2 regions of the Thaumasiovibrio clandestinus genome follow, and region 1 is predicted to be linked to the other one. Evidence: predicted binding sites of a transcription regulator. Region 1 holds the regulator's gene; the other holds the start of a gene.
What was found. Region 1 encodes MetJ, which represses methionine synthesis genes. Its sites were predicted from a motif close to TTAGACNTNTANANGTCTAA; they were not measured.

Region 1 (16,075 bases):
GCGAGTCACGCTCATAATAATGCAGCCAATCGATTCAAGTCAGACTGCAAAGCCCCTGCCGTCACCTCTCGTCCCGCTCCAGGGCCACGAATAACCAGCGGGTTATCTCGATACCACTCACTTTCTATCGCAAAAATATTATCGCAAGGTAATAGGTTTGCGAGTGCATCATTCTCTGCTAATGCTTCGATTCCCACTCTGGCTTTTCCATTGCGATCTAAACGCGCGACGTAACGCAAAACTTGCCCATTGCTACTCGCTTTTAAACATCGCTCAGCCAAAATGGCGTTCAGCACATCTGCCTGCTCAAAAAAGTCATCAACGCGCCCATCTCTCAGCGCTTCGGGCACTAATGATTCGACGGTGACCTGCTCTGGTTCAATATCAAGCCCTGCTTCTCGAGCCAAAATAACCAGTTTACGCATCACGTCACTGCCATCCAGATCTGCGCGAGGATCAGGTTCTGTCAATCCTTGCTGCCAAGCTTGCTCCACCAAATGGGAGAATGGCACGCTGCCATCAAACTGTTCAAACAACCAAGATAAGGTGCCTGAAAAAATGCCCGATAATGCAATAATGCGATCACCACTTTCGAGTAAATCACGCACCGTGTGGTTTATAGGAAGCCCTGCACCTACCGTTGCATTGTAGAGCCAATGTCGGCCCGTCTTAGCAAAGCCATCTTGAACCAAGGCATAATCGGATTTAGAAGCAGACCCAGCCACCTTATTCGCAGAAATGAGGTGCATGCCTAGTGCCGCGATTTCCGGATAACGACGAGCTAATACATGGCTTGCTGTCACATCCAAGACAACCATCTCATCATAATCCAACCCTGCAAGCCCAGAGAACAGAGATTCGTCCGCATAGGCTTTTGCTTCATCAATGAAGCGTTCTGCCACTCCAGCAGCGTCAATGCCTTGTCCATCAATCCACGCCAACTTGCTATCGACCACCGCCACCAATGAGAAGCGCTTGCCGTAACGGCGTGACAAAATCGCTTGCTGTCGAGAAAATAGTTTTAACCATTCGCTACCAATATTGCCATTGCCACATAAAACCAAGCCAATGTGTTTTTGTGCTTGGAATAGTGTGGAATGTAATGCTGGAAGTAATGCCTTTGGCAATGCACCGCGAACCACCGCAACCAAGCTTAGAGCGAGTTCAGATTCAGCAAAAAACTCGACGGGCAAGGCTTTTAGTTGCTGCATGAAACCGTGGCAATGGACGGGGTTCGACGTCACTCCGGATCCAACCGCTGCTACGACACTGAAGCCCTCTCTTAAACGAATTTGAGACGCTAGCGAAGCTTGCTGCAATACTGTCATGACACTGCCGATCACCTCATCGGTATACGCCAACTGCACCAACCCTTTATCCTCACTCGCGAAGCTGGCCAGCGGCTGCAGTTGTTGACGTTGCAAATACCCATCAATCTCATGCCACGCTAACGCAAAATCGTGTGTGCGCTCAATCGTTAACTCTAACAGCGAAACATCATCAAGAGAGGTGACAATTTTAGCGCCACGCCCCGCCGCTAAGACTCGCTCAACACGGGTTGATCCAGATTCTGGTTGTGAGCTACAACGCAGTGTTAGGTCCAGTGCGCTCTGTGAAACAGGCTGTAATGTGCGACTATGTAACACGGGTGCTGCCAATCGTGCCAATTCATTGGCTTCATCAAGACGCAATAGAGGCAGCAAGCAGGCATCACTGACTTTTCGTGGATCCGCGCTATAAACGCCAGCGACATCGCTCCAAATCGTCACGCGTTCAACGCCAGCCAGTGCACCAAGTACAGTGGCAGAGTAGTCTGAGCCATTGCGCCCCAACAGCACGGTCTCTTCAGCCGCATTTTGTACCATAAACCCGGTAATAACGATGCGACGCTCAGGATGCTGTGCCAATGTTGTTTGGACCAAAGGCCATGATAATGCGCTGTCAACTTCTGGTTGAGCCGCTCGCTCAGCGCGCAATACCGTGCGAGAATCAATCGCAACCGCTGGCATTTGCTGCTGGTTAAGTAATGCTGTTAATAAACGTGCTGACCAAACCTCTCCAAACCCTTGAATATGACTCTGTTGGTCTAGGGTTAAAGGATTTTCACCCCATAGAGCAATCTGGCGAATATCACTAGATAGGCGATCTAATAAGGAAGCATCAGACGGTAGCAAGCCTTGGATCAAGGTCTGTTGATATTGACGAATGTGCATCAACGTTTCATGTGCCAAACGCCCGTCTTGCTCGCAATAAGAAATAAATTCCAGCAGTTGATTTGTTGTCTCTCCCGCAGCGGACACCACAACCAAATCTTCTTGGGTAGAGTAGTTTCGCAATAACTCCACGACACGCTGATAACAACTAACATCCGCAAGGCTGCTGCCGCCAAACTTATGCAACTGACGTTGTTTATTCATTATGCCCCCTCTCTAGGCGAGCAAACGCTTGCTGCAAGTCGGCAACTAAATCACGGCTATCTTCCAGCCCGACCGATAAACGCAATAAGCCAGCCCCTATACCTGCCTCTCTTTGTGCTTCATCAGACATCGCTCGATGTGTCATGCTACTCGGGTGACAAATTAACGACTCAACCCCGCCTAACGACTCCGCCAATGAGAAGTGCTGTAGTGCGTGAAGAAACGTCTTCAGCTCTTCCTCCGTCGCACTCAGTTCAAAGCTCAACATGGCACCAAACCCTGTTTGTTGCTTTGCGGCAATATCATGACCAGGGTGAGCAGGCAAACTAGGATGATATAAGGCACTAACACGCTCTTGATGCTGCAGGCAGTCGAGGACCGCTTGACAGTTTTCCTCATGCATTCGCATTCTCGGCACCAAGGTGCGCAACCCTCGCAAGGTTAAATAGGCATCAAATGCGCCGCCAGTCGCTCCGATACAGTTACCCCACCAACGCAGCGTTTCTATTTGCTGCTCATCACGCGCGACCAATGCGCCACCGATAACGTCAGAATGACCATTAAGGTACTTGGTCGTCGAGTGAACAACAAAATCAGCGCCTAATGTTAATGGCCGTTGCCAGACAGGGCTCAAGAAAGTGTTATCCACCACCACCAACGCGCCAATTTCACGGGCTTTTTTACAAACTTTCTCAATATCTACGATGCGTAGCAAGGGGTTTGATGGCGTTTCAAGCCAAATTAATGCTGGCTTGGCTTGGAGTGCTTGCTCAAACGCATTGTCGTCGTACTGATCGACAAATTGAAGCTGGAAGTCGCCTTTCTGCGCTCGGCTATTAAACAACCGATAAGTGCCTCCATAACAGTCATGCGGAGCAAGTATCAAATCATCAACTCCCAGTAAGGCTGAAATTAATAAGTTGATCGCAGACGTGCCACAGTTTGTTACGACAGCCCCTGCACCACCTTCCAGTTGGGCAATCGCATCACCAACCAGATCGCGGGTAGGATTACCACCACGAGAATAATCATACTCTGGCACTTCACCCAGTTGGGTAAACCCGTAATTCGTGGTTAAATAGATTGGAGGAACGACCGCATTGTATTGACTGTCTGATTCAATACCGGTTCGCACAGCGATCGTCGCCAGTTGCTTGTCACTCATAAACTCATCCTTGTTTCAGTAACCTGCGCATTTCTTTATTATCACAGATTGCAAACGTAAACCCTTATACCACCTTACTGCGTACGCAGTGAGACGTCAACACTTCTAGACGTCTATATGTCTTTGCTTATGGCAGTAAAAGCAGCTAAAATTCCCCTTATACATCTTTCAACAATTTTAATATCGCTGGCTAAGTAGGTGCAGAATGACGAAGTGGAATGGTGAATACATCAGCCCATATGCAGAGCATGGTAAAAAAAATGAGCAAGTAAAAAAGATTACAGTCTCAATTCCATTGAAAGTATTAAAGATTCTGACAGATGAACGAACCCGTCGTCAGGTTAATAATCTGCGTCACGCGACCAACAGTGAACTTCTGTGTGAAGCTTTTTTGCATGCCTATACGGGACAACCGCTACCAACGGATGACGACATTCGTAAAGATTCGCCAGACGACATTCCTGTTGAAGCTAAACGCATGATGGAAGAGTTGGGCATTGCATTCGAAGAACTCACCGAAGAGTAAATCTTTTCGAACAAAAAAAACCAGCCACACGGCTGGTTTTTTTGGCTCCAAATTAGGGTTAATCTAATTAGGCTTCCATATAGTTTGCTGGCATCTCAATTCGTGCAACACCAGACTCAACTGCCGCAACGGCCACCGCTTTGGCCACACGTGACAGCAAACGCGGGTCCATCGGTTTTGGAATAATATACTCAGGGCCGAAGCTTAATGCTTCAACGCCAGCGGCATCCAATACCGCCTGCGGTACTGGCTCTTTCGCTAACAAACGAATCGCCTCAACCGCCGCTAGCTTCATCTCATCATTGATCACCTGCGCTCGCACATCTAGTGCACCACGAAACAGGAATGGAAAACACAGAACATTGTTAACCTGATTTGGGTAATCAGAGCGTCCTGTCCCCATAATAAGGTCACTACGCACTGCATGTGCCAACTCTGGCTTAATCTCTGGATCAGGGTTTGAACAAGCAAAAACAACCGGCTTATCAGCCATTAGCTTCAATGCTTCTGGTGGCAACAAGTTTGGTCCCGAGACACCAACAAAGATATCAGCGCCATCAATAACGTCTTCCAACGTACGCTTATCTGTATTGTTGGCAAACAACTGCTTATATTCATTCAGATCATCCCGACGCGTATGAATAACCCCTTTACGATCGAGCATATAAATGCGTTCGCGTTGTGCGCCACACTTGATCAGCAGTTCCATACACGCAACCGCTGCGGCTCCCGCCCCCAAACAAACAATGCGCGCTTCTTTGAGTGATTTTCCTTGTAACTCAAGCGCATTCAACATTCCAGCCGCAGTAACGATCGCTGTACCGTGCTGATCATCATGGAAAACTGGCACCTGACAACGTTCAATAAGACGGCGCTCAATCTCAAAGCAGTCAGGGGCTTTAATGTCTTCAAGGTTGATCCCGCCAAACGTATCGGCAATATTGGCTACGGTATCAACGAATTCATCAATTGTGCGATGCTTTACTTCAATATCAATCGCATCAAGGCCAGCAAAACGCTTAAATAGAAGCGCCTTACCTTCCATTACGGGCTTGGATGCCATCGGGCCCAAGTTACCTAACCCTAAAATCGCCGTTCCATTCGAAATAACAGCAACCATATTTCCTTTCGCTGTATATTTATAAACATTATCCGCATCTTGAGCGATTTCTCGCACGGGCTCTGCGACGCCTGGACTATAAGCCAATGCCAAATCAATAGCAGTGTCAGCCGGTTTGGTTAGTTCCACCGAAATTTTTCCCGGTGTTGGATAGGCATGATAGTGCAATGCCTGCTGGCGAAGATCGTCAGACATAGTGGTGATTTTCCTGATTATTTGTCGCAATGACGGAACATGCGCAAATCATAAGCCATCTAAGATAAAAAATCCCACCCTGCGTGCTACAAGAGGATGATTTTTTGCTTGCGGTGCACAATATCGCCAAATTCCAAGCATAAAAAAAGGTTGCCGAAGCAACCTTTTTCCGAATCTGTGCAGCAATTACTTGCTTGAAAGTGCACCGAAACGCTTTTTGAACTTGTCAACACGGCCGCCGGTATCAACGATACGTTGCTTACCAGTGTAGAATGGGTGGCACTTGTCACATACGTCCAGGTGAATTTCGCCTTTTTTCAACGTTGAGTTGAAAGCGAAAGTGTTGCCGCAAGAACATTTTGCGTTTACGGCTTTGTATTCTGGGTGAATACCTTGTTTCATGGGAAAACCTCAATGTGAAGTCCGCGTCGCTCTCCCGATCCAAAGCCGGGCACCACACGTCGTTAATAAATGTTCATCGCTACGAAATTGCAACAATGAATTCAGGCGGCGTATAGTAATCTATCACCTGTCTTAGTTCAACTAAATGTGTTGTTTTTTTCCCCATGCTCTAACTAGAATGTGCCGTCTACTGGCTCCTGCTTTGCGTCCGTTGTACAGAGTGATTACACTAGAGCTGTCTTTAATCGGAGCCCTATAATGACCAATCCCCGCATTGCACGTGTCGCCTTACCTGTACCACTAGATAAGTGCTTTGACTATCAGCTCACCGAACAACAAACGGTCACCGTTGGTGGGCGAGTAAAAGTGCCATTTCAGCGCCGTGAACTTGTTGGGATTGTCACTGAGTTAGTGGATAGCTCCCCGTTTAAAAAGCTTAAAAAAGTGTCTGAGGTTCTGGATCAATGCCCAATCTTGCCCACACCGCTATACGAGCTTTTACAGTGGGCGAGCCAATATTACCAATACCCCTTTGGCGACACCGTCAGTCTGGCTCTGCCTGCTCTGCTGCGCAAGGGGGAACCTGCCAGCCATAAACCAATTAAGCGCTGGGCGTTAAGTTCTGAAGGACAAGAGCAAAACCCAACCATTGTTGCTCAACGCGCACCAAAGCAAGCGCAGGTATTGGCTTTGTTACAACATGGAGCACGACCCCATAGCGAATTACTCGCCGACAGTGTTTCCCATGCTACGTTAACGGCTATGTCAAAAAAAGGTTGGGTTATCAATCACACCCATATACCGCAGCGGCAACAGTGGTCAACCGATGTCACGCAAGAGAAACCACAACTAAATACCGAACAAGCATTGGCCGTGGCTAGCATTAATGCTGGGCAAGGCTACCATTGCTACCTACTCGATGGCATTACGGGTTCAGGCAAAACCGAAGTGTACCTTAATGTGATTGAACCCATCTTAGCAGCCCGTAAACAGGTACTCATCCTAGTGCCTGAAATTGGCCTTACCCCACAAACGATCTCGCGCTTTCAGCGTCGCTTTGCCGGCATTCCTCTCTCTGTGGTCCACTCTGGCCTCTCTGACAGTGAACGACTGACAGCATGGCTCGCTGGCCGAGAACATGAAGCCGGCATTATTATTGGCACTCGGTCTGCGCTCTTCACCCCGTTTGCAGCCCTTGGAATGATCATCATCGATGAAGAGCACGACGCTTCTTACAAGCAACAAGACACCCTGCGCTACCATGCACGAGATCTGGCCGTTATGCGGGCAAGCAAGGAGCAGATCCCGATCATTCTCGGCTCTGCTACCCCTTCTTTAGAGTCACTGTATAACGCACAGCAAAGCAAGTATCACCACCTAACTCTTAGTCAGCGAGCCGGTAAAGCCAGTACCGCTCGCCATGGTATCGTGGATATTAAAAATCAATACCTTGAAGGGGGGTTATCCGCTTCTTTGATTGCCGAAATGCGCAAGCACATCAATGCCGGCAACCAGGTTCTGCTCTTTCTTAACCGACGCGGTTATGCTCCCGCTCTTCTATGCCATGCCTGTGGCTGGATTGCGGACTGTCCGCGCTGTGATACCCACTATACCTATCACGCCCAGAGTAAAGAGCTGCGCTGCCATCACTGTGCGACCCAACGCCCACTCATGCCACAATGCCAATCATGCGGGTCTACCCAACTCGTTACTGCAGGTGTTGGAACCGAGCAACTAGAGCAGCATCTCGCCTCGTTATTTCCACAACAAAAAACGATTCGTATCGACCGCGACAGCACACGACGCAAAGGCAGTTTAGAACAGTACTTAGATGCGATTCATGCCGGCGAATACCAAATACTGATCGGCACGCAAATGCTCGCCAAAGGTCACCATTTTCCGAACGTCACCTTGGTTGCGCTGCTAGACGTTGACAGTGCCCTATTTAGTAATGACTTTCGTGCGCCAGAACGCCTTGCTCAACTACTGGTTCAAGTGGCTGGACGTGCAGGGCGAGCCAGTAAGCCAGGCGAAGTCCTGTTGCAAACCCATCACCCTGAGCACCCCCTGCTTCACACTCTGCTACATCAGGGGTACAACCACTTTGCCCTGCACGCACTAAGAGAACGGCAGCAAACCGCACTGCCACCCTATCGCTATCTGGCCATGATCCGTGCGGAGGCCAACAATGATGACCTGACGGCGGCTTTTCTGTATCAAGTTAGACAGTTATTACTGGCCAGCCCTGTCTATTCACCTGACATTGAAGTTCTGGGCCCCAACCCAGCACCTTTGGCTCGCCGAGCAGGACGCTACCGCTGGCAGTTATTGGTGCAAGCACCTACTCGGCGCATGCTACAACAGTTGTTATCCATCGCTCGTCCTGCCATCAATGTCCTCCCCGATAGTAAAAAAGTTCGCTGGACGCTCGATGTCGAACCACAAGAGATGGTCTAGTTATATCGCCAACCCGAAGTCGCCTTGCATCACTCTCTTTGTAGCCATTTATTGTCGGTTTGTTTTCAATACTATTAATAATGATATCAATGAATTATTATTTTAGAGCGACCAATAAGTTAATAGGTATGTGAGGCACATCACTTTTTCTATGAAAAAACAATCAGACAAACGGTGTCTAATAGTCAAGCATGAGCATAGAATAGATAATGATTCTAAGGCTTTAGATTCTAGGCGTAATGACTAATCTGTTTTCATCGGTTCATTGATTTCTTGTCGCTACGCCTGCAAGACTTTGGCAATGCTAGCTGATGACTTGTTTTGAGTTGTCCTATTGCTGAACACGAGAGAAATATAACGAGGATTAATGTTATGGCGACAATGAAGGATGTTGCCCAGCTTGCCGGAGTTTCTACCGCGACTGTTTCGCGGGCATTGATGAACCCGGAAAAAGTGTCGGCCTCTACACGAAGAAAAGTTGAGCAGGCAGTCATGGAAGCCGGGTACTCCCCTAACTCACTCGCACGCAATCTGCGACGCAATGAGTCTAAGACTATCGTGGCGATCATTCCCGACATCTGTGACCCTTATTTCACTGAAATTATTCGTGGCATCGAAGAAGCTGCGATGGAAAACGGCTATTTGGTGTTACTGGGCGATAGTGGACAACAAAAACAACGTGAAAGCTCATTTGTCAATTTGGTCTTCACCAAACAGGCTGATGGGATGCTTTTACTTGGTACGCAACTCCCCTTTGATGTCAGTAAACCGGAGCAGAAGAACCTTCCACCTTTAGTGATGGCGTGTGAGTACGCCCCTGAACTAGAGCTACCAACGGTGCACATTGATAACCTCACTGCCGCATTTGAAGCGGTGAATTACCTAACCCAAATGGGGCATAAGCACATCGCTCAAATCACTGGCCCTAGCGATGCTCCATTATGTGAATTTCGCACCCAAGGCTACCAACAAGCGTTACGTCGAGGAGGTATTACCCTTAATCCGGCCTATACCGTACAGAGTGATTTCTCTTTTGCATCCGGCGCACGCGCTGTGACATCGCTACTGTCGCTTCCTGAACCGCCTACCGCTATTTTTTGCCATAATGACGTCATTGCTATCGGTGCAATGCAACAAGCCAAACGCTTGGGTGTACGTGTGCCACAAGAGCTCTCTATCGTTGGCTTTGATGATATCCAGTTTGCTGAGTACTGTGACCCACCACTCACCACTGTCTCTCAACCTCGTTATGAAATTGGCCGCCAGGCAATGCAAATGTTGCTACAACTTCTTAAAGGAGAAGAGGTACAGTCTGGTTCCGTATTGTTAGATGCGAAGTTGGTTATTCGTGAAAGTGCGGCACCACCACCACAATAGTGGCGACTTCTTATCAGTTTTTTATAGGAATGTTGCTCCTGCCCTAGTCAGTGCAGGAGCAAGTTTGTACTATATTGCCCAACTAAGATCATGACAAACGAATAATTGTGGCAAGCAGAGATTACGTTAAACGCGGTAAGGGAAAAAAGAAACCATCACGCCGTCAACCCACATCCAATACCCCATTCCCTATAAAGTGGGCCATTATCGCTGCCGGATTAGTCAGCGCATTAGGCTATGGGCTCTATTTTCTATCCACAACCCCTGCATCTGAGCCCGTCGCAACCAGCACCACAGCGCCGACTCAATCAAAGACACAGGACAACAAACCCACTGAAAAACCGGCTGACAAGTCTGCAACATCAGCCAGCAAGCCCCTTCCACCAAAACCCGAAGAAGAGTGGCAGTATATGGAGTTGCTCGAAAATAGGACGGTTGAAGTTGAGAAAAAGGCCCCTCAGGCTCCGACTCGGCCATATCTAATGCAGTGTGGTGCTTATCGCCAAAGCGCTCCTGCTGAAGAACGTAAAGCGATGATCGCCTTTCAAGGTCTAACCAGTGAAGTGCGAGTGAGTGAAGGTGAAAATGGTCAATGGCACCGAGTTGTACTCGGCCCCTACGACCGAAAACGTGATGCTGAGCGCGATCGTAACCAATTACGTCGAGCTGGTATCGAACCCTGCGCAATTTGGTACTGGGACTAGCCTAAATCATATTCATTCCCCGCAAACAAAAAGCAGCACTACGCTGCTTTTTTAATGCTTGAAAAGCACAGACTTCATCCCCAGATAAAGAGCATGGCTTTTATGGCATCACATTGCCAACATAACAATGAGGTTCACCGTGACAACTATCGTATCTGTTCGCCGCGACAACAAAGTGGTCATTGCAGGAGACGGTCAGGTCTCACTCGGCAATACCGTAATGAAAGGTAATGCCCGTAAAGTACGCCGACTCTACAATAATAAAGTACTGGCAGGGTTTGCTGGCGGTACTGCTGATGCATTCACCCTATTTGAGCGCTTTGAACGCAAGCTAGAAATGCACCAAGGCCACCTCACTAAAGCAGCAGTTGAACTTGCCAAAGATTGGCGCACCGATCGCTCTCTGCGTCGCCTTGAGGCGCTGTTGGCTGTCGCTGATGAAACGGCCTCTCTGATCATCACGGGTAATGGCGACGTCGTTCAGCCAGAGAACGACCTCATCGCAATTGGCTCTGGTGGCAACTTTGCTCAAGCCGCAGCTATCGCACTACTCGAAAACACCGAGCTAGACGCTCGCACAATTGCAGAAAAAGCACTGACTATCGCAGGTGATATTTGTGTCTTCACCAATCAAAGCCACACTGTCGAAGAACTTGAAATAAAATAACAGGATGCAGCATGTCTGAAATGACCCCCCGCGAAATCGTTCACGAACTTGATCGTCATATTATTGGTCAAGACAAAGCCAAACGCGCAGTGGCAATTGCCCTGCGTAACCGCTGGCGTCGTATGCAGCTTAGCGATGAGCTGCGTCCAGAAGTTACCCCAAAAAATATCTTGATGATCGGCCCGACCGGCGTTGGTAAAACCGAAATAGCTCGACGCCTTGCCAAGCTGGCCAATGCCCCATTCATTAAAGTAGAAGCCACCAAGTTCACCGAAGTGGGCTATGTGGGCAAAGAAGTTGAAACTATTATTCGTGATCTAACGGATGTGGCCATGAAAATGACCCACCAACAAGCCACTGAGAAAGTACGCTTTCGCGCTGAAGAGCAAGCAGAAGAACGCATTCTCGACGCGCTGCTGCCACCAGCACGTGATGCTTGGGGTAAGGCAGAAGAGAGTGATAGCAATTCCTCAACCCGTCAATCGTTCCGCAAGAAACTGCGCGAAGGCAAGTTAGATGATAAAGAAATCGATATTGACGTGGCTGCGCCACAAGTCGGTGTCGAAATTATGGCCCCTCCAGGCATGGAAGAGATGACCAATCAGCTGCAGGGGCTATTTCAGAACCTCTCTGGTGGAAGTGAAAGTAAAAAGCGCAAAATGAAAATTAAAGATGCGCTAAAGCTGGCAACCGAAGAAGAAGCTGCCAAACTGGTTAACCCTGAAGAGCTCAAAGAGCAAGCAATCTACGCGGTCGAAAATAACGGTATCGTCTTTATCGATGAGATCGATAAAATCTGTAAGCGCGGTGATGTATCAGGTCCAGACGTGTCCCGTGAAGGGGTGCAACGAGATTTGCTGCCATTAATCGAAGGCTCGACGGTTACGACCAAGCACGGCATGGTAAAAACGGATCACATTCTATTTGTCGCATCGGGGGCATTCCAGGTTGCTAAACCGTCTGACTTGATCCCTGAACTACAGGGGCGTTTACCAATCCGTGTTGAATTAGAGGCACTTAGCAGCGGCGACTTCAAACGCATTTTAACCGAGCCGAAAGCGTCTTTAACAGAGCAATACTCTGCCCTTTTAGAAACCGAAAGTGTCACTATCAGCTTTGATGAAAGCGGCATCAACCAAATTGCAGAAGCTGCTTGGCAAGTCAATGAAAGCACTGAGAACATCGGTGCTCGCCGCCTGCATACGGTAATGGAACGCCTAATGGAAGAGATTTCATTTGAAGCGACCGATAGAGCTGGCGATAGCATGCTCATCGACGAAGCCTATGTGAAAAAGCACCTTGGTGAGCTGGTGGCTGACGAAGATCTCAGTCGCTTTATTCTTTAACCGAGATGAAAGCGAATGCTAACCCAGTCAAACATGGCTGGGTTTTTTTGTTAGCACTACCGTTAATTTAGATTATCATTAGCGCGTGTTTATTATAACGATGAGTAATCATGTCCTCCTCCACCCTTGCTATTTGGCTTCATGCTGCACGACCTAAAACTTTGCCGCTGGCCATCGCCTCTATCGTTTGTGGCAGTGCTGTTGCTAACCTCGATAACCAGTTTTCACTAACCATCACTTTGTTAGCAATACTGACGGCTCTGCTGTTACAAATCTTATCCAATCTTGCTAACGATTATGGCGATACTGTAAAGGGCACGGACAACGACCAACGCCTTGGTCCTCGCCGTGGTCTGCAAACGGGCAGCATTAGTCTCAGTGCCATGAAAAAAGCGATCGCTTTAAATATTGCACTCACCGCTGGTAGTGGACTTACCTTGCTCCTGCTTGCCACCACTAATTTACAAGACCTACTCAGCTTTATTTTACTCGGCGCCTTCGCCATCATTGCCTCCATTGCCTATACCATGGGTGACAAGCCCTATGGTTACCGCGGATTAGGGGACCTCTCTGTACTGATCTTTTTCGGCTGGCTCGGCGTTGCTGGCACCTATTATCTACAAGTTGGCACTATCGATATGCTTATTTTATTGCCTGCGACAGCATGCGGCCTACTGGCTGTCGGCGTGCTCAACATTAACAACCTGCGTGATATCGATAACGACAAAGCATGTGGCAAGCATACACTGGTTGTTCGCATGGGACCCCGCTGGGGACGAGCCTATCACTTAGTGCTACTGGCTAGCGCAATGCTCTGTTTTGCCCTGTTTGCCCTTATTGAGCTCAAATCTGTCTATGGTTGGCTGTTTCTCTTCGCAGCACCGCTATTATTGCATCATGGCCGAGCAGTGTTTACCTCCAAAGATGGCGCTGCGTTACGTCCGATGATGCCAGTCATGGTAAAATGCGCCCTGTTAACCAATCTATTTTTTGCCGCAGGGGTCGTATTAACTTAATGTGATTCACCGATGCTAGCTTCTATGATTGCAATGCCTGACAAGAAAGTTATACTGAAACAAGATGATTTTTTAACCACAACAAGATGTTAGCTTATGCAATATAGTACTTCTGACTTATGCGACATTTTTCTCGACCAAGTAGATGTCGTGGAGCCAATGTTCAGTGCATTTGGTGGCCGAGGCGCCTTTAGTGGTCAAGTTACGACCATCAAATGCTTTGAGGACAACGGATTGATCCGCGAAACCCTAGAGCAGAATGGGGAAGGCCGAGTGCTGCTAATTGATGGTGGTGGTTCATTGCGCCGCGCCCTCATTGATGCAGAGTTAACACAATTAGCAACCGACAATGGATGGGAAGGACTTCTGGTCTACGGCAGCGTACGCCATGTCGAGGTTCTCGAAGAGTTTGATATCGGCTTGCATGCGCTTGCGTCCATTCCTGTCGGCGCTGATAATGGCACGGGTGGCGAAGTAGATGTTGCGGTTAACTTTGGTGGAGTAACTTTTCTACCCGAAGATTACGTTTATGCCGATCTCACCGGTGTGATTTTATCGCCTGAGCCATTAGAGATTGAGACCGACGACAGCGAAGAGTGATATCTTTCGGAAGGGCAGCACATCTAACATGAACTGCCCTCCCAATATATTCTAGGCTACTCAACCTCATCCATTTTACCCAACAGCGTGCGAATACGCGCTTGCCACTGTTGATGATCATCTCGTAGTTTTGCATTTTCGCTTTGTAACGCTTCGCGATCTTCACGCAGCGCAATAGCCTCTTCGCCTACTTGTGTGTTTTTTTCTTTTAGTTCTTCAATTTCCATTTGCAGTAAGGAAATTGTGTCGACAGCCATTTGCACTTTCGCTTCCAGCTTCTCTAGGATCTCAATTGACATAGTCTTCACCTTGTTATTATCGGCTTACGCCGAACATCATTGTACACGCACCTTTCTGGGCACTGACCCCTATTGTAACCAGCTAATGATACACGGCTACCCAATTCGTCATATTTATAATGTGAATGAGTGATTTTGCGCCAATTTTTACTCAATCCTGACGGGTTATTTCACCTCCGCTCTCTCTACCCCTCTGGAAAAAATGCCGTAAACCTCACGCAAAATACGCAAACGTTTCCTTAGCTGTGTTAAAATCGCGCCCAATTAATTGAGAACCTACTTTTTTATCTCGGAGTAACCATGAAACGCGACCTAGCGATGGCTTTTTCTCGTGTCACCGAAGGAGCTGCACTGGCTGGCCACAAATGGCTTGGCCGTGGCGATAAAAACGCGGCTGACCAAGCTGCTGTAGAAGTCATGCGCATCTTGCTAAATAAAACCGACATTGATGGCGAAATTGTCATTGGTGAGGGCGAAATCGACGATGCACCTATGCTATACATCGGTGAGAAAGTTGGTCTCGGTGGCGATGCGGTAGATATCGCGGTTGACCCTATCGAAGGCACGCGAATGACGGCAATGGGGCAGAACAACGCACTGGCTGTACTGGCTGCGGGCGAAAAAGGCTCTTTCTTAAAAGCGCCTGACATGTACATGGAAAAATTGGTCGTCGGCCCAGATGCATGCGGACATATCGATCTAAGTAAGTCACTCGAAGATAACCTTGTCGCTATTGCTAAAGCACTAGGCAAAACGTTACAAGAACTTGTTGTTATTACTTTAGCTAAGCCTCGCCATGATGATGTCATTGCTGAAATGCAGCGCTTGGGTGTACGTGTCTACGCCGTGCCAGATGGCGATGTTGCCGCGTCTATCCTTACCTGTATGCCAGACAGTGACGTTGATATTATGTACTGTATCGGCGGCGCACCTGAAGGGGTGGTTTCTGCTGCTGCTATTCGTGCGCTCGGCGGCGATATGCAAGGACGCTTACTTCCACGTCATGAAGTGAAAGGCGATTGCGAAGAAAATCGCCGTCTTGGTGAAGAAGAGATCAAACGTTGTACTGAAATGGGTATTGAAACCAATAAAGTACTGGCATTGGGTGACATGGCGCAAAGCGACAATGTTGTTTTCGCGGGTACCGGTATCACCAAAGGAGATTTGCTCGAGGGGATAACCCGCAATGGCAATATCGCAACGACAGAAACCTTACTGATCCGTGGCAAATGCCGCACTATCCGTCGCATCAAGTCAACACACTACCTTGATCGCAAAGATGATGGCGTGAAAGAGCAGGTGCTCTAAGCCTACCGTTTGGTGCAAGTCGCTCGGCTTGCACCGCTTAATGATTAAAAAGAAGTTGTCGCGCATTGACTTTTTTGGCTAAGCTTAGTTTATAAAGAAATAGCTTTACAAACTAACAGGTCAGCATGAAAACGATCGACAAAATTCTGCACTTCCTCAAACGCGAAGGGCAAGCCACCGCCAAGCAACTCTCTGCAGAGTTGTCGATGACCACCATGGGCGTACGCCAGCACTTACAAAGCTTAGAAAGTGAAGGTCTCATCAGTTTTTATGACCAACGCATTAAGGTCGGTCGCCCTACGAGGCATTGGAAATTAACCCAGCAAGGCCACCAGCACTTCTCCGATGGGCACAGCGAATTATCGATACAACTTCTCGATGCTGTGCAACAAACACTGGGGTCAACAAGCTTACAAACCGTTCTTCAAGCTCGGGAAGAAAACAGCTATCAAAAATATAAGACGGCGCTGATTAAT
Region 2 (16,075 bases), on a different contig from region 1:
ACGCACCATTTTTACCGCGTTTGTTATCGCACTGCCCCTACAAGCCTATATTTGTGCCATTGCGTTAACCCAAATACGTTTCTCGGCGCTGAGAATATTGGTGCTAATCAGCTGCATTCCACTGTGTATAATGCTCGTTGCAGGGCAACTACAACAAACGTTCTTAACCAGTGATTTACCGCAAAGCGCCTCCAGCTTGCCCGCCAATCAGTCTAACAACTACAAAACGGAGCTACTCACTCGACACGGTATAGAGCAGCAAACAATATTAGCCCCTATTGAATTTGGCGCGCCAATTCTTGCCTTAACAAATAATCACGTCTTCTCTGCCCCCTATCACCGAAATACAACAGCGAACCAATGGGTGATAGAACAGTTTATCGCCACCGATTATCTCGCCATTAAACAACAACTATTTGAACATGACGTTAACTACCTCCTCTTGGGTGGTGATGGGGCGAGTCGCCTAATGAGCAAGGAGTCACCGCCAAGCTCTTTTATTAATCAATTGCTCAATCAAGCCCCGTTTGACTGGCTCGAACTGATAGATACCTCCGATAACGGGGTGTTGCTATATAAAATAAGAAAGGAGTAACACGATGGGATCACAGGTTGCCGTACTGCTTCCCTGCTATAACGAGGCGGGGGCAATTGGAGATACGGTTCACGCATTTAAGCGTGCCCTACCCGATTGCACAGTCTACGTATATGACAACAACTCCAGTGATAGCTCGGTGGCTGAAGCTCGCCAAGCTGGCGCTGTCGTGCGCCACGAGCAACGACAAGGCAAAGGCGTTGTCGTTAAACGGATGTTTGCTGATATTGATGCTGACATTTTTGTTTTAGCTGATGGCGACAATACCTATGATGCGTCTGCAGCCCGCAAGATGATTAAACGGCTGCGCAACGAGCAATTAGATATGATAACGGGAAGCCGAACAGTCGCTCGCGAAGCGTATCCAGCCGGTCACATCCTCGGCAATAAAGCCTTCTCTGGGCTCATTAATCGCTTTTTTGGCGCTCGTCTTAATGACGTTTTTTCCGGCTATCGCGTGATGAGTCGTCGTTTTGTGAAGTCCTTGCCCGTTCTCAGTTACGGTTTTGAAATTGAAACTGAATTAACCGTGCACGCTCTACATCATCGTCTGCCATGTATCGAAATGCCTACCGCTTATCGCAATCGTCCAGTAGGAACCAGCAGCAAACTTCGCACCTTCTCTGATGGCTTTAAGATCCTTAACTTTATTTTGTTTCTTTTACGTGATGTTAAGCCTTTGCTGTTTTTCTCTCTACTGGCCACCGCCTTTGCCCTCACAAGCCTAATGTTAGGTGGCCCGGTAATCAGTGCTTTTTTACATACCGGGTTGGTTGATCGTTTACCTACCGCCCTATTAGCCAGTGGGTTCGGCTTGATCTCCGCAATGTGCTTATTCACAGGGTTCATATTAGATAATGTCAGCCGCGGGCGTTTAGAAACCAAACTTATCCACTACCTTAACACCCCGAACCAAATGCAACCTCGTGACAGCAATACGATAGCAACGCCTGACGTGACTTCGGATACTGAGCATTTACATGGCTAGTCGCACGCTGACACTCTGTGTGCGTATCTGTATAGTCATTAGCTTAAGCTGGATACTTTTCAGCTATGCTCGATTCTACTTTCCCGCGTCAATTACCACTCTTCCCTTTCCAGCATTACGCATTGCCCATGCTGGAGGGGGGCTAGATCAACACACTTACACTAACTCTTTGCAAGCGCTCAAACAAAATGTAAGCAGGGGGTTCATGTTATTTGAGATTGATTTTAGTTTTACCCGCGACGGTCATTTGGTCTGCTTACATGATTGGGGGAAAAGCTTCTACGATAACTTTGGCTTTACACCCAGCCGTCCTCTCTCATTGGACGAGTTTCAGCAGGTATTACCCAAAGGGCACCACACTAACTGTACGCTTAAATCCCTCAGCGACTGGTTACAACAGCACCCACACATTCGCATCGTTACGGATATAAAAGAAAACAACCAGCAAGCACTGGCGCTAATCAATCAAGCAATACCCGATGCGAGTCAGCGCGTTATACCGCAGATTTATCACCCCGAACAATTTGAGCCCGTTAAAGCACTCGGGTTTAAACGTATTATATGGACGCTATATCGCTTTCACGGCAATACACGCCAAATACGTTATTGGCTAGGCCGTTTTCATGGAAGTATTGCCATCACTATGCCGAAACATCGCGCCCAACAAGGATTAGGCGTTACGCTAGCACAGCATAAGATTACAACCTTTGTGCATACCGTTAATAGTCCACGCGAGCTTGATATTCTTAAGAGTAAATACCAGATCAGTGAGATCTATACCGATCATCTGGTGCCTCAACCGTTGAACGATGTAATAGACGTAAGTAATTGACCAAATCAACCGCTGCACTCTCGTTCCGGTTTTGAGCTCGCGTTTGATCACCATCTAACAATACATTATGCGCCTGCTCTGCACCACATAACGCCGTGACTTGCTCACGTCGATCTCCTCGCGCATGAAGCACGCATCCCGCTGCTCGAGGGTGCTCAAACGCTAACATTGCACCACGTGATTCACCAAAGCACTGCTTACCTTGGATCAAATCGAGTAACGATGGCAATAAATCTGACTGTTGAAACGGTAGCGATATCACCCCTTGCCATTGCCGCCATGCAATAAACGCCGGGACGTGCGCGGGCGCCATTAGCCCCGACACAGACAACTCTTGTGCCGTCATCGCGGTCATGGCGCGGTGATCGCTCATAACGACCACCATATTGTTATCCTGAATCAACTCACTAACAAAGGCCGCCAAATGTGCATCGGTATAGCGAAACACTTTCTGCTCCGAGCGTTCATAGCCTTGATCCGATGGAAGGTAAAATGGCGCGTGGGTCGATACATTTTCTATCACGACGAACATGGGCTGCCCTATATGGTCAGCAATTACCTGCCGGGCTTTTTCAAATAGCACTTCATCAGCAACCGAATTGAAGAGATAACGTCGCTCTGTCGCAGCGAAATCCTTTGCGCCGATCTGCTGGCGAAAACCGACCTGCTGCAACCATGCCCCTTTGCCAAGAAAACTCAAATCACCTGACGTAATAAAGATTGGCGTATAGCCTAGTGCCTCCAGCGCCTTAACGGGTGAGGAAGTCACTGAAAACTGCTCAAGACCAACACCGCCATCTAGGCGCATCGACTGTTGGTATAGAATTGATGGACGCCCCATTAATACCGCATAGAGACCGGCTTCAGTGGTAAAACCATTAGCATAGAATTGGCTGTAGCGAATGTGCTGTTGAGCGAGCAAATCTAACTGTGGCGTCCAGTTATTCTGCCCCCCAAATAACGCACTATGATAGTTAGACCAAGACTCCACCAACACAACATAAATTGCATCTGGGCGTTGAGCAGGATAACGGTCACAGATTAAGGCTGGTTGATAGTCAAACCCTTCAACAAATGTTTGGCTGTATGGGGTTCGATGTGTTGCTCGCCAATTTGCATCCAGCACATTGGTAAAAAATGCACCGCGCACCGATGTGTCAGGAGGAAATAACATTCCGCCCCCCATTCCCACCACCACCAGCATCATGCCAAGCCGTAAAAAAGGAAACACATCACGCGGCTTGTCCAAGAAAAGACGCATAAATAACACAACCACAGCAAAAGGAATAAGTGCTTTCCACCACATATCGCCGAGGGTAGCCGATAGCTCTTGGGAAAAAAGCGGGATGTCCTCAAAGTAAAGCCGCGTCTGAAAAAGAAGTATTACCACAAGGTCAATGACATATATAAAATACAACAGCAATGCCAGCGCACGACAAAGGTAAAAAACGCTCTTCCCACCATGTCGAGCTGCTCCATACAACAGCAACATTAAACCTATCAAGGGAAGATCTTGAATCAATAGATGGAAGTAGCTAAATGGGTCATCAACAACAAAAGCCCCACCCAGCCGATAGACTTTATAGATGAAAGGTAACGTAACAACCAACAGTATAAACATAGTGCCTCCCTGACGATTTAAGCCTAGAAGAAGACATAAAAAAAGCCAGACCGAAGCCTGGCTTATTTACTATTTATCAGTAGCTTGAACGCTTACGCTAGTAGCTCTTTTGCAGTGTTAACAACATTGTCTACAGTGAAGCCGAACATCTTGAATAGTTCGCCAGCTGGAGCTGACTCACCAAATGTGGTCATACCGATGATGCGACCATCAAAGCCGACATACTTATACCAGTAATCCGCAATACCGGCTTCAACAGCAACACGCGCCGTAACATCTGAAGGCAGAACCGACTCACGGTATTCAGCATCTTGTGCATCAAATACATCCGTTGATGGTAGTGATACCACACGAACCTTGTGACCCGCTTCGGTCAATTCAGCGTGAGCTGCAACCGCTAGCTCAACTTCAGAACCTGTTGCGATAAGGATCAGCTCTGGCTTACCGTCACAATCGATAAGGGTATAACCACCTTTCGCGACATTGTCTAGCTGTGCTGCATCACGTGGCTGCTGGGCTAGGTTCTGACGTGAGAAGATTAACGAGGTTGGACCATCTTTACGCTCGATTGCATGTTTCCATGCTACTGCTGATTCAACCTGATCACATGGACGCCATGTGCTCATGTTTGGTGTAATACGCAGTGAAGAGATTTGCTCTACTGGCTGGTGCGTTGGGCCATCTTCACCCAGACCGATTGAGTCATGGGTATACACTTGAATATTTTGCACTTTCATTAGTGCAGCCATACGCATTGCGTTACGTGCATATTCCATAAACATAAGGAATGTTGCGCCGTAAGGAACAAAGCCACCATGCAAGGCAATACCGTTCATGATTGCCGTCATACCAAACTCACGTACACCGTAGTGAATGTAGTTACCAGATGCATCAGTTGGCGTCAGAGACTTAGAACCAGACCACATGGTTAGGTTAGACGGGGCAAGGTCTGCAGAACCACCCATAAACTCAGGTAGTAGCTTACCGAATGCTTCTAGCGCATTTTGAGACGCTTTACGCGAGGCAATCGATGCTGGGTTTGCTTGAAGATCTTGAATATATTCGCTCGCTTTAGCAGCAAACTCTGCAGGTAAATCACCAGCAATACGACGTTTAAACTCAGCAGCCAGTTCTGGATGAGCTGCTTCATAAGCCGCCAGTTTATCTTCCCATGCTGCTTGTTTGGTCGCGCCAGCTTCTTTGGCGTCCCACTTAGCATAAATGTCAGCCGGGATTTCAAAAGGACCGTGTTCCCAACCAAGGAATTCACGCGCCGCTGCAATCTCTTCATGGCCTAGTGGTGCGCCGTGGCAGTCGTGTGAACCTGCTTTGTTTGGCGAACCAAAACCAATAATGGTTTTACAACAGATGATTGACGGCTTACTGGTTTCAGCTTTTGCCGCTTCAATTGCCGCATTGATAGCGTCGCTATCGTGGCCATCAACAGAGATAACATGCCAACCATATGACTCAAAGCGCTGTTGAGTATTGTCAGTAAACCAACCTTCAACTTCACCGTCGATTGAGATGCCATTGTCATCCCAAAATGCAATCAATTTACCTAGACCTAAGGTACCCGCTAGAGAACACGCTTCGTGAGAGATACCTTCCATCAAACAACCATCACCCATAAAGGTGTAGGTGTAGTGGTCAACAACATCATGGCCGTCACGGTTGAACTGCGCCGCCAATGATTTTTCTGCTAGCGCCATGCCCACAGCATTAGTGATACCTTGACCAAGTGGACCCGTTGTTGTTTCTACACCTGGCGCATAACCATATTCAGGGTGGCCCGGTGTTTTAGAATGCAGTTGACGGAACTGTTTTAGATCCTCAATTGACAGTTCATAACCTGTCAAATGAAGCAGAGAGTAAATCAGCATTGAACCATGGCCGTTAGACAACACAAAACGGTCACGATCTGCCCACTCTGGATTTTGTGGGTTATGGTTCATGTGATCGCGCCATAGTACTTCAGCGATATCAGCCATACCCATAGGGGCACCTGGGTGACCAGAGTTAGCTTGTTGAACACCATCCATGCTTAGTGCACGAATTGCATTAGCAAGTTGTTTACGAGACGACATGTCTGCTCCTGAGTGAAAACAGTTTAGTAGGGCTTCTCTAACAATAATGAGAAACGTTATTTGGCGGGGACGTATTGTCGCAAAGCGGCGCAAGGACTGCAAACGTTTTACCGCACAAATAGCAGCAACAATTCAAATAGATGGCAGCAATATGAGCTTAAATAATTGAAGCATCACTAAGTTAAGCAAACGATTTCTTCTCTTTTTTACTATAACCTTACTAAATAGAATGTTGATTTTGATCCCACTACAGGTAAAATAGCCATCCAGATGTAGATAGCTCTACACATATGAATGGACGCCATTTTCCCATTTCATATGCTTCATTCATTAATTTTTATTGGAAACGCTCATGTCAAGACACTTGTTTACTTCTGAGTCAGTATCTGAAGGCCATCCAGATAAAATCGCCGATCAGATCTCTGATGCCGTACTGGATGCAATCTTAGAACAAGATCCAAAAGCACGTGTTGCTTGCGAAACTTACGTTAAGACTGGCATGGTGATGGTTGGTGGTGAAATCACAACATCGGCTTGGGTCGATATTGAAGAATTAACCCGTGAAACCGTACGTGAAATTGGTTATGTACACTCAGACATGGGCTTTGATGCTAATTCTTGTGCTGTACTAAATACCATTGGTAAACAGTCGCCAGACATCAATCAAGGTGTTGATAAAGCTGACCCGAAAGAACAAGGTGCCGGTGACCAAGGCATCATGTTCGGTTATGCCACCAACGAAACTGACGTATTAATGCCAGCACCGATCACTTACTCTCACCGTTTGGTGCAGCGTCAAGCAGAAGTGCGTAAGAATGGCGCACTACCTTGGTTACGTCCAGATGCGAAAAGCCAAGTGACCTTTGCTTATGACCAAGGCAAAATTGTTGGTATTGATGCGGTAGTCCTATCAACCCAACACTGTGACACTATCGCAACACCTGTATTGCGTGAAGCGGTAATGGAAGAGATCATCAAGCCAGTTTTACCTTCAGAGTGGCTAAACAAAGAGACCAAGTTCTTCATTAACCCAACCGGTCGTTTTGTTATCGGTGGCCCGATGGGTGACTGTGGTTTAACCGGTCGTAAGATCATTGTTGATACTTACGGTGGCGCAGCGCGTCACGGTGGTGGTGCTTTCTCTGGTAAAGATCCATCAAAAGTTGACCGTTCAGCAGCTTACGCTGCACGTTATGTTGCAAAGAACATTGTTGCTGCAGGTATGGCGGATCGTTGTGAGATTCAACTGTCTTACGCTATCGGTGTTGCAGACCCAACGTCAATTATGATTGAAACATTCGGCACAGAAAAAGTGCCTCATGATGTCATCATTGGTGCGGTACGTCAGTTCTTTGATTTGCGCCCATACGGCCTGCAAGAGATGCTAGATCTACTGCAGCCTATCTACAAGAAGACCGCTGCATACGGTCACTTTGGTCGCGAAGAGTTCCCTTGGGAAAAGACCGACAAAGTAGAAGCGCTACGCGACTTCGCTAAATTGTAAGCGCTTTACTCGCGCCGACGCTTAAAAGCCAGAGCAGTGCTCTGGCTTTTTGCTTTCTCAATTCTCGAGGATAATAGCGACATGAGATTACTTGAACAGCAGATCGTCGCCCAAGTCGGTGCCTGCTTACAACAGGCTCAGACGGCACTTAACCAGTCATTCGCCATGCCAACGATACGCTTTAACCAACGCGGAAAAATAGCAGGCAGTGCCCGACTGCTCCAGTGGGAGTTACGCTTCAATCCTGTCTTATTAAAAGACAACCCCGAGGCCTTTTTGCAAGATGTGGTTCCTCACGAAGTGGCGCACCTCATCGTCTATCAATGCTTTGGACGCGTTCGCCCTCACGGCAAAGAGTGGCAAGCCGTAATGCAACAAGTTTTTAAGCGCCCGGCTAAAACCACCCATCAGTTCGATGTTAGCCAAGTACAAGGGCAACTCTACGCCTACCGCTGTAGCTGCCAAACGCACCAACTGACCGTCCGTCGCCATAATAAAATGTCTCGCCAACAAGTGAGCTACCGTTGCCGTACTTGTGGACAAGCCTTAGTACCCAATCACTAACCCATGTTTACGCATGTACAGCTTACAACGCTTTTGGTCACCAGCAACCCCAAAGCTGCCCACCTTGTACGCAACAAAACAACCAACAACATAAGCAATTGAATATACATAATAAAAATTAAACCCCGAGCTTTGGGCCACCCATGATACAAAAGCCTAGATAGCTGCACACTTCCTGCAAACACCGCGTTTTCTGAGTAAAAATCGCTAATTCGCGACCCCACTTCCGCTTTACGCCTTGCGTCTCGAACATAATGTAATTGATAATCATCTCAACAATTTAAGGAGTTAAGATGATTAACCGTTTCCTGCTACTTTTTTCTTTCATCGTTCTGCCTGCCTTTGCAAGTGGCACTCACCCCAGTTCATTCAATGTCGCCAAGCGTCTATTAACCGATAAGATCTATCACGACTATACTGAAACCTTTTATTGCGGCTGTGATTTCACCTGGAAGGGTCGCCGTGGCGAACCAGATTTAGATAACTGCGGTTATCAAGTTCGCCGTCAAGAAGTCAGAGCAAACCGTATTGAATGGGAGCACGTCGTGCCAGCGTGGCAAATGGGACATCAGCGCCAATGTTGGCAAGAGGGGGGACGAAAAAATTGCAGTCGCGACCCTGAATACCGCATCATGGAAGCCGATATGCACAACCTCACGCCCGCGATCGGCGAGGTGAATGGCGATCGATCCAATTATCGCTTCAGCCAATGGAATGGTGAGCACGGCGCTTTTTATGGTCAATGTGAAATGAAAGTCGATTTTAAACAACGTACCGCCGAGCCTCCTGCAAGAGCACGAGGCGCCATTGCCCGTATCTATCTCTACATGCATGAACAGTACGACTTTACTCTCGCTAAGGCACAAAAGCAGCTTATGCAGGCATGGCATCGTCAATACCCGGTGGACACCTGGGAATGTGTGCGTGACCGTCGTATCGCTACCATACAAGGCAATCATAATCGCTTTGTTCAACAAGCTTGCCGCGTTGCTGGGCTATAATTCTGCCTTGAATGCCGCTTAAACCACCCCCATTAATCACTTATCGTTTGATTGGCGATTAGTGTGGGGATAGCTTTGATTCATGCTACTATGCCATCAATAACAACAGATTTGACATACCTATGAGAATTCCACGTATTTATCATCCCCATCCGCTCCCTGAGCAAGGAGTGGTATCACTTGAAGCCGATGCTGCCAATCATGTTGGCCGAGTCCTACGTATGCAGCCAGGACAAAGTGTCGTGTTATTTGACGGCTCTAATGCAGAGTTTCCCGCCATCATCGACAGCGCATCGAAAAAGCATGTTGATGTTGCGATTCAATCGCGCATAGAGAACAGCTTAGAATCCCCATTAGATTTACATCTAGGGCAAGTGATGTCGCGCGGCGAAAAAATGGAGTTTACGATACAAAAATCGGTTGAACTCGGAGTGAATACTATTACCCCGCTCATCTCAGAACGTTGTGGCGTAAAGCTCAATGCTGAACGATTTGAGAAAAAACTACAACAGTGGCAAAAAATCGCTATCGCGGCCTGTGAGCAAAGTGGGCGCAATGTGGTACCAACTATTCGTCCTATCATGCACTTAGATGCTTGGTGTGCCGAACAATACAGTGGATTAAAACTGAATTTACATCCCCGTGCCGAGTATTCAATCAATACCCTGCCAGGACCAGTAGAAAAACTGAAACTGCTGATTGGACCGGAAGGCGGCTTGTCAGCCGAAGAGATAGTGATGACGCGTAGTTTTAACTTTAAAGAGACACTGCTTGGCCCACGAGTACTACGCACTGAAACTGCAGCGATGACAGCCATCACCGCACTACAAGTAAGATTTGGCGACTTAGGATAAGGAACTCAAATGATTAAACTCGGTATTGTGATGGATCCAATCGACTCCATCAATATTAAAAAAGACTCTAGCTTTGCCATGCTGTTGGAAGCACAGCGTCGTGGTTGGGAAATCCATTATATGGAGATGGGCGACCTCTCTTTAGAGCAAGGGGTGTCGATCGCACGCACACGTACTTTAAGCCTTAAAGAAGACCCCAACGGTTGGTATGAATTCCAGTCAGAGCAAGAGATCAAACTGTCTGAACTAGATGCGGTTTTAATGCGCAAAGATCCTCCGTTTGATACAGAATACATCTACGCCACGTATATGCTAGAACGTGCCGAGGAACAAGGGACTCTGATCGTTAACAAGCCGCAGAGTTTACGGGACTGTAACGAGAAGCTATTCACCGCTTGGTTCCCAGAGTTAACACCGACAACTCTGGTTACGCGTAACGCAGATAAAATAAACGCCTTTCGTAAAACCCATGGCGATGTCATTTTAAAACCTCTTGATGGAATGGGGGGGGCATCGATCTTCCGCATCAAGCAAGATGATCCCAATGTATCAGTGATTATAGAAACGCTCACCAACCTTAATCAGTACTACTGCATGGCTCAGGCCTTTGTACCTGATATTAGCAATGGTGATAAGCGAATCCTTGTTGTTGATGGTGAACCGATGCCTTATTGCCTTGCTCGCATACCAGCCGAAGGTGAAACGCGGGGTAATCTTGCTGCTGGTGGACGTGGCGAGGCTCGACCGCTGAGTGAGACTGACTGGGCCATTGCCAAAGCCGTTGCACCCACATTAAAAGAGAAAGGGCTGATCTTTGTAGGCCTAGATGTTATCGGAGATAAGCTGACTGAAATCAACGTGACTAGCCCAACCTGCATTCGAGAGATTGAAGCGGCTTTTGGTATCTCTATCACCGGTAAGCTAATGGACGCCATCGAACGTTATGTCGATGCCGCACGCTCTGCTTAGCAGGCGCTAATTTTCATTATTCGATGAATCGTTAACGGAGGAAAGGAATACCTCCAAACAATGACAGCGTGGCGTTTTCTCTGCATACTAAGGGTTCTAATCCGCCACGTATATACCGTCATTGTCTGATGTCGTAGCAGGACCAATTAATGAACTTACAAAACCATTTCCTTGTCGCTATGCCCGGTATGATAGATCCCCGCTTTAAGCGAACGGTGATCTATATCTGTGAGCACAATGATGAAGGCGCTATGGGGTTGATCATAAACCAACCGATAGAAATTACCTTAGACGCCATGCTAGAACAAATTGAGATCGAGCGCGATCTCCCTGTAGATGATCCGCACAGCCTAGATCAACCCGTTCTCAACGGAGGGCCTGTTGCAGAAGACCGCGGCTTTGTCCTACATGATGCGGCAAGCACATTTACAAGCAGTGAAAAAGTTAGCGAACACTTAACCATTACCACATCAAAAGATGTGCTCGAGACGTTAGGCACCCAACTCGCTCCGGCACAATTTATGGTCGCACTAGGCTATGCTGGCTGGGATGCTGGCCAACTCGAAAGTGAGTTGGTAGAAAATAGCTGGTTAACCGTGGAAGCCGATCCTGCGATTATTTTTGACACCCCGATTAATGAACGTTGGAATAAAGCAATTGCCCAATTTGGAGTCAATTCCGCCAACCTATCTAGCCAAGCAGGACATGCATGAGCCGCACTATCATCGCCTTTGATTATGGCACCAAGAGTATTGGCGTTGCCGTAGGTCAAGAGTTAACGGGCACCGCAAACCCATTAACAGCTTTTAAAGCCAAAGATGGCATTCCAAACTGGAGTGACATTGAGAAAATATTAAACGAGTGGCAACCTGACTTAATTGTCGTTGGTCTTCCCCTCGATATGGAAGGGGGCGAGTTAGAAGCCATTACCCCACGCGCCCGCAAATTTGCTAACCGCCTGCATGGTCGATTTGGCTACCAAGTGGAGCTACATGATGAGCGACTTAGTACCCGAGAAGCGAAAGCCTCGCTATTTGAATCTGGTGGCTACCGAGCGTTAAGCAAAGGCAATATCGACTCACAATCAGCCGTGGTAATATTAGAGAGCTGGTTTGAACAACAGTATGGCTAATACCCCTGTATTAGCCTCAAACCTTACAAAAACCAGGCTTTCGCCTGGTTTATTACATTCTATTTTGCAGCATCGTTGCCAGTTCTAACATGGCATAGCGATGTTCAATGAACTCATAGACATTGCCTGCCATTGCCATCTTGTACAAGGCGACAGCTGATGAAAAGTCACCATTATGCTGATAACGCTTCGCCATATAAAAATAGACTTCACATAGCTTCTCGGCGAGCTCTTCATTGCTCTGGCTCTCCATCGCAACAACATGCAGTAACTCAGACTCTGGACGCAAGTTTAAGTACATCTCAACAATTTCCCAGCCCCAGCCGGTTTTGTCTGCAGCATCATATCGGGAAGCCAACTTCTCCTGCGCTGATGCCGAATCCAATTCTAAATCGTTAAGGTAGAGCCAAATAACACGATAAGGATCATTAATATTCTCCTCATAATGTCGCAACAGATCGTCATCGGCTAACCAATATCTCTGCCCATAATAGAGCGCGATACCCCGATTTCTTTGTGCGAAGGGATGGAGCGGCTTTAACTCTAATACCGAGTCAAACGCTTCATATGCCGCATCAAAAAAGCCGGTTTGAGTATAATAGACCCCAAGAATATTAAACACATCCGCCTGATCGGGCTTATATTGCAATGACTGATTAAAGTCTAAACGCGCCAAATCTCGCAACCCTAGAGAATCATGCAGCATCCCACGCTCATAGTGTACCTGCGCTAACGTCGTGTCATCCAAATCTTCTCGCTGCAAGAGCTGCTCAATACGGGCTAATTGCAATTCTTGCTGCATGGTTGACTGTAAAGGGATCGCTAACGGCGGATGAGACCAGCCACTAATGGCCGGTTGGGTTGCACAACCTGATAACCATCCTATTAACAATACAACCAGCCATACCTGTGCTCTCAAAGTCGATCTCCTAGATCAAAAAAAGGGGCGTAATGCCCCTTTATATCATGCTTTCACATCAAAAACTCAGCTTTCTGATGATTCGTCTTGCGCTGGCGCAGCAGGGTTTAATTCTGCTTGAGCTTCTTTCATGCTCAAACGGATACGACCCTGACGGTCAATTTCAAGTACTTTAATTTGTACTTCCTGACCCATTTGTAGGTGATCAGATACTTTCTCAATACGCTTATCAGAGATTTGAGAAATGTGTACTAGACCCTCTTTTGCACCAATAACAGAAACGAATGCACCGAAGTCGACGATACGCATTACTTTACCAGTATAGATGCGGCCAACCTCAACTTCTGCAGTAATTTCTTCGATACGGCGGATAGCTTCTTTCGCAGCGGTTCCTTCGGTTGCAGCGATCTTAATTGTACCGTCGTCTTCCAACTCGATAGTTGTGCCCGTCTCTTCAGTCAGCGCACGAATAACCGCACCACCTTTACCGATAACATCTTTGATCTTCTCTGGGTTGATCTTCATCGTATGAATACGTGGCGCAAACTCAGAGATATCATCACGGTGTGAACCGATCGCTTCATCCATTACGGTTAGGATGTGTAGACGTGCACCTTTAGCTTGGCTCAGTGCAATATCCATGATCTCTTTGGTAATCCCTTCGATCTTGATATCCATCTGTAGTGCAGTAATACCGTCTTCAGTACCCGCCACTTTAAAGTCCATGTCACCTAGGTGGTCTTCGTCACCCAAGATGTCAGAAAGAACAACGAAGTCATCGCCTTCTTTCACAAGACCCATTGCGATACCCGCAACAGAGGCTTTAATTGGCACACCTGCATCCATAAGAGCAAGCGATGTACCACATACCGAAGCCATTGATGATGAACCGTTAGACTCTGTGATTTCAGAAACAACACGAACTGTGTACGGGAATTCATCAACAGAAGGCATTACTGCTGCAATACCACGCTTCGCCAACTTACCGTGACCGATTTCACGACGCTTAGGAGAACCAACAAAGCCAGTCTCACCAACACAGTATGGAGGGAAGTTATAATGCAGTAGGAAGTGATCTTTACGCTCACCCGTCAACTCATCAATGATCTGTGCATCACGCTGAGTACCTAGCGTTGCAGTTACAATCGCCTGTGTTTCACCACGCGTAAATAGTGAAGAACCGTGGGTACGTGGAAGAACACCAGTACGTACGTCTAGCGCACGAACCATGTCTTTTTCACGGCCATCGATACGTGGGTTACCCGCAATAATGCGACCACGAACAACGTTCTTCTCTAGAGAGCCTAGCATGTCGCGCAGTTCAAGCTCGTTTAGCGTCTCATCTTCAGCCATTAGCGTAGCAATAACGTCAGACTTGATAGCACCAACTTGGTCGTAACGCGCCATTTTTTCAGTAATTTGGTACGCGTCAGTTAGACGTGTTTCCGCAAGCTGTGCCACTTTCGCTTTAAGCTCAGTGTTAACAGCTGGCGCTTCCCAATCCCATGCAGGGGTTGCAACTTCAGCAGCAAATTCGTTGATCGCATTGATCACGGTTTGCTGTTGATCGTGGCCGTAAACCACAGCAGCTAGCATCGTCTCTTCGCTTAGACGATCGGCTTCTGATTCAACCATCAGAACCGCGCCTTCTGTACCCGCAACAACAAGGTCTAGACGGCTGTTATCTAACTCAGTTCTGCTTGGGTTTAGAACGAACTCGTCGTTAATATAACCCACACGCGCAGCACCGATAGGGCCGTTGAATGGGATACCAGAGATAGTTAGCGCTGCAGAGGTCGCAATCATTGTTACGATGTCTGGGCTTACGTCAGGGTTAACAGACATCACCGTTGCAATAACCTGAACTTCGTTTTTAAAGTCGTTCGGGAATAGTGGACGGATTGGACGGTCGATAAGACGTGCTGTTAAAGTTTCGCCTTCAGATGGGCGACCTTCACGCTTGAAGAAACCACCTGGGATTTTACCTGCCGCGTAAGTACGCTCTTGGTAGTTCACTGTTAACGGGAAGAAGTCTTGACCTGGAGCCGCTTCTTTCTTACCAACAACAGAAACGAAGACAGATGTATCATCCATGCTTGCCATAACAGCAGCCGTTGCTTGACGTGCGATAACGCCAGTTTCCAAAGTAACGGTATGGTTACCGTACTGGAATGTTTTTACGATAGGAGTCACGAGATATCCTTAATTAATGGCCCGTTGGGGCTGACAATGCATCACCAAGTTATTCACCATCGCGACTAATGAAAACACACCGTTAACGCTCGCGTTCGCGTACAAACGGGACAATAACAAAATGTTTTCAATAGCCGCGACCTTATGGTCGACAGAGACGACTGTGAATAAACACGGCACGATGCGTGTTTTTCCGTGCTGTAGTATACACCAAGCAATCGCTTCGCGTCAGCGAGATAAAAAAAAAGGAGCCAATCGGCTCCTTTTTTCTGAAATCTGATTCGAATTAACGACGCAGACCCAGACGACCAATCAGTGATTGGTAACGATCGAAGTCTTTACCCTTCAAGTAATCAAGAAGTTTACGACGGCGAGATACCATGCGTAGTAGACCACGACGGCTGTGGTGATCGCCTTTATGATTTGCGAAGTGACCTTGTAGGTGGTTAATAGAAGCAGTAAGTAGTGCTACTTGTACTTCTGGAGAACCAGTGTCGTTTTCGCCTTGAGCGTATTCAGCAACGATTGCTGCTTTAGTTTCTGCATTCAGAGACATAATCTTTTCCTAAATGTGAAGGTGTATATTTGTGCCAGCCAATCTCTGATTCAGCCGACACCCGAGCCGCGGATTATACTTGCGCCCGACAAGGGACGCAAGGAGATTCCAGCAAGAAAGAAAAATTACTGATTCGCCATTACTCGCTTCGGCGCCACCATGCCATCAGCGTTAATTTCTGCAACGCCAATAAAGTCACGCTCTTCGCCACGAGTCAAACGCACTAACGTTCCTTCTTCAGGTAAGTTTGGCGCATTAAC

Region 2: a site for MetJ is predicted at 6,382-6,401, ahead of metK (methionine adenosyltransferase). Genes of this name have one in related genera too.

What each region holds. Positions count from the first base shown of each region.
Region 1 is NZ_JBLBVL010000009.1:52,823-68,897, reverse strand. It holds gene ACKLNH_RS13405 (bifunctional aspartate kinase/homoserine dehydrogenase II) at 12-2,417, opposite strand; gene ACKLNH_RS13400 (O-succinylhomoserine (thiol)-lyase) at 2,410-3,582, opposite strand; gene metJ (met regulon transcriptional regulator MetJ) at 3,788-4,108, shown strand; gene ACKLNH_RS13390 (malic enzyme-like NAD(P)-binding protein) at 4,176-5,423, opposite strand; gene rpmE (50S ribosomal protein L31) at 5,610-5,825, opposite strand; gene priA (primosomal protein N') at 6,084-8,282, shown strand; gene cytR (DNA-binding transcriptional regulator CytR) at 8,655-9,659, shown strand; gene ACKLNH_RS13370 (SPOR domain-containing protein) at 9,767-10,363, shown strand; gene hslV (ATP-dependent protease subunit HslV) at 10,503-11,030, shown strand; gene hslU (ATP-dependent protease ATPase subunit HslU) at 11,042-12,376, shown strand; gene ACKLNH_RS13355 (1,4-dihydroxy-2-naphthoate polyprenyltransferase) at 12,487-13,392, shown strand; gene rraA (ribonuclease E activity regulator RraA) at 13,489-13,992, shown strand; gene zapB (cell division protein ZapB) at 14,049-14,291, opposite strand; gene glpX (class II fructose-bisphosphatase) at 14,592-15,599, shown strand; gene ACKLNH_RS13335 (helix-turn-helix transcriptional regulator) at 15,725-16,075, shown strand, end outside.
Region 2 is NZ_JBLBVL010000002.1:278,842-294,916, forward strand. It holds gene ACKLNH_RS04340 (hypothetical protein) at 1-595, shown strand, start outside; gene ACKLNH_RS04345 (glycosyltransferase family 2 protein) at 600-1,583, shown strand; gene ACKLNH_RS04350 (glycerophosphodiester phosphodiesterase family protein) at 1,576-2,415, shown strand; gene ACKLNH_RS04355 (LTA synthase family protein) at 2,348-4,036, opposite strand; gene tkt (transketolase) at 4,129-6,123, opposite strand; gene metK (methionine adenosyltransferase) at 6,476-7,627, shown strand; gene ACKLNH_RS04370 (SprT family zinc-dependent metalloprotease) at 7,709-8,191, shown strand; gene ACKLNH_RS04375 (endonuclease) at 8,485-9,192, shown strand; gene rsmE (16S rRNA (uracil(1498)-N(3))-methyltransferase) at 9,315-10,046, shown strand; gene gshB (glutathione synthase) at 10,056-11,015, shown strand; gene ACKLNH_RS04390 (YqgE/AlgH family protein) at 11,165-11,728, shown strand; gene ruvX (Holliday junction resolvase RuvX) at 11,725-12,147, shown strand; gene nlpI (lipoprotein NlpI) at 12,200-13,066, opposite strand; gene pnp (polyribonucleotide nucleotidyltransferase) at 13,133-15,259, opposite strand; gene rpsO (30S ribosomal protein S15) at 15,546-15,815, opposite strand; gene truB (tRNA pseudouridine(55) synthase TruB) at 15,941-16,075, opposite strand, start outside.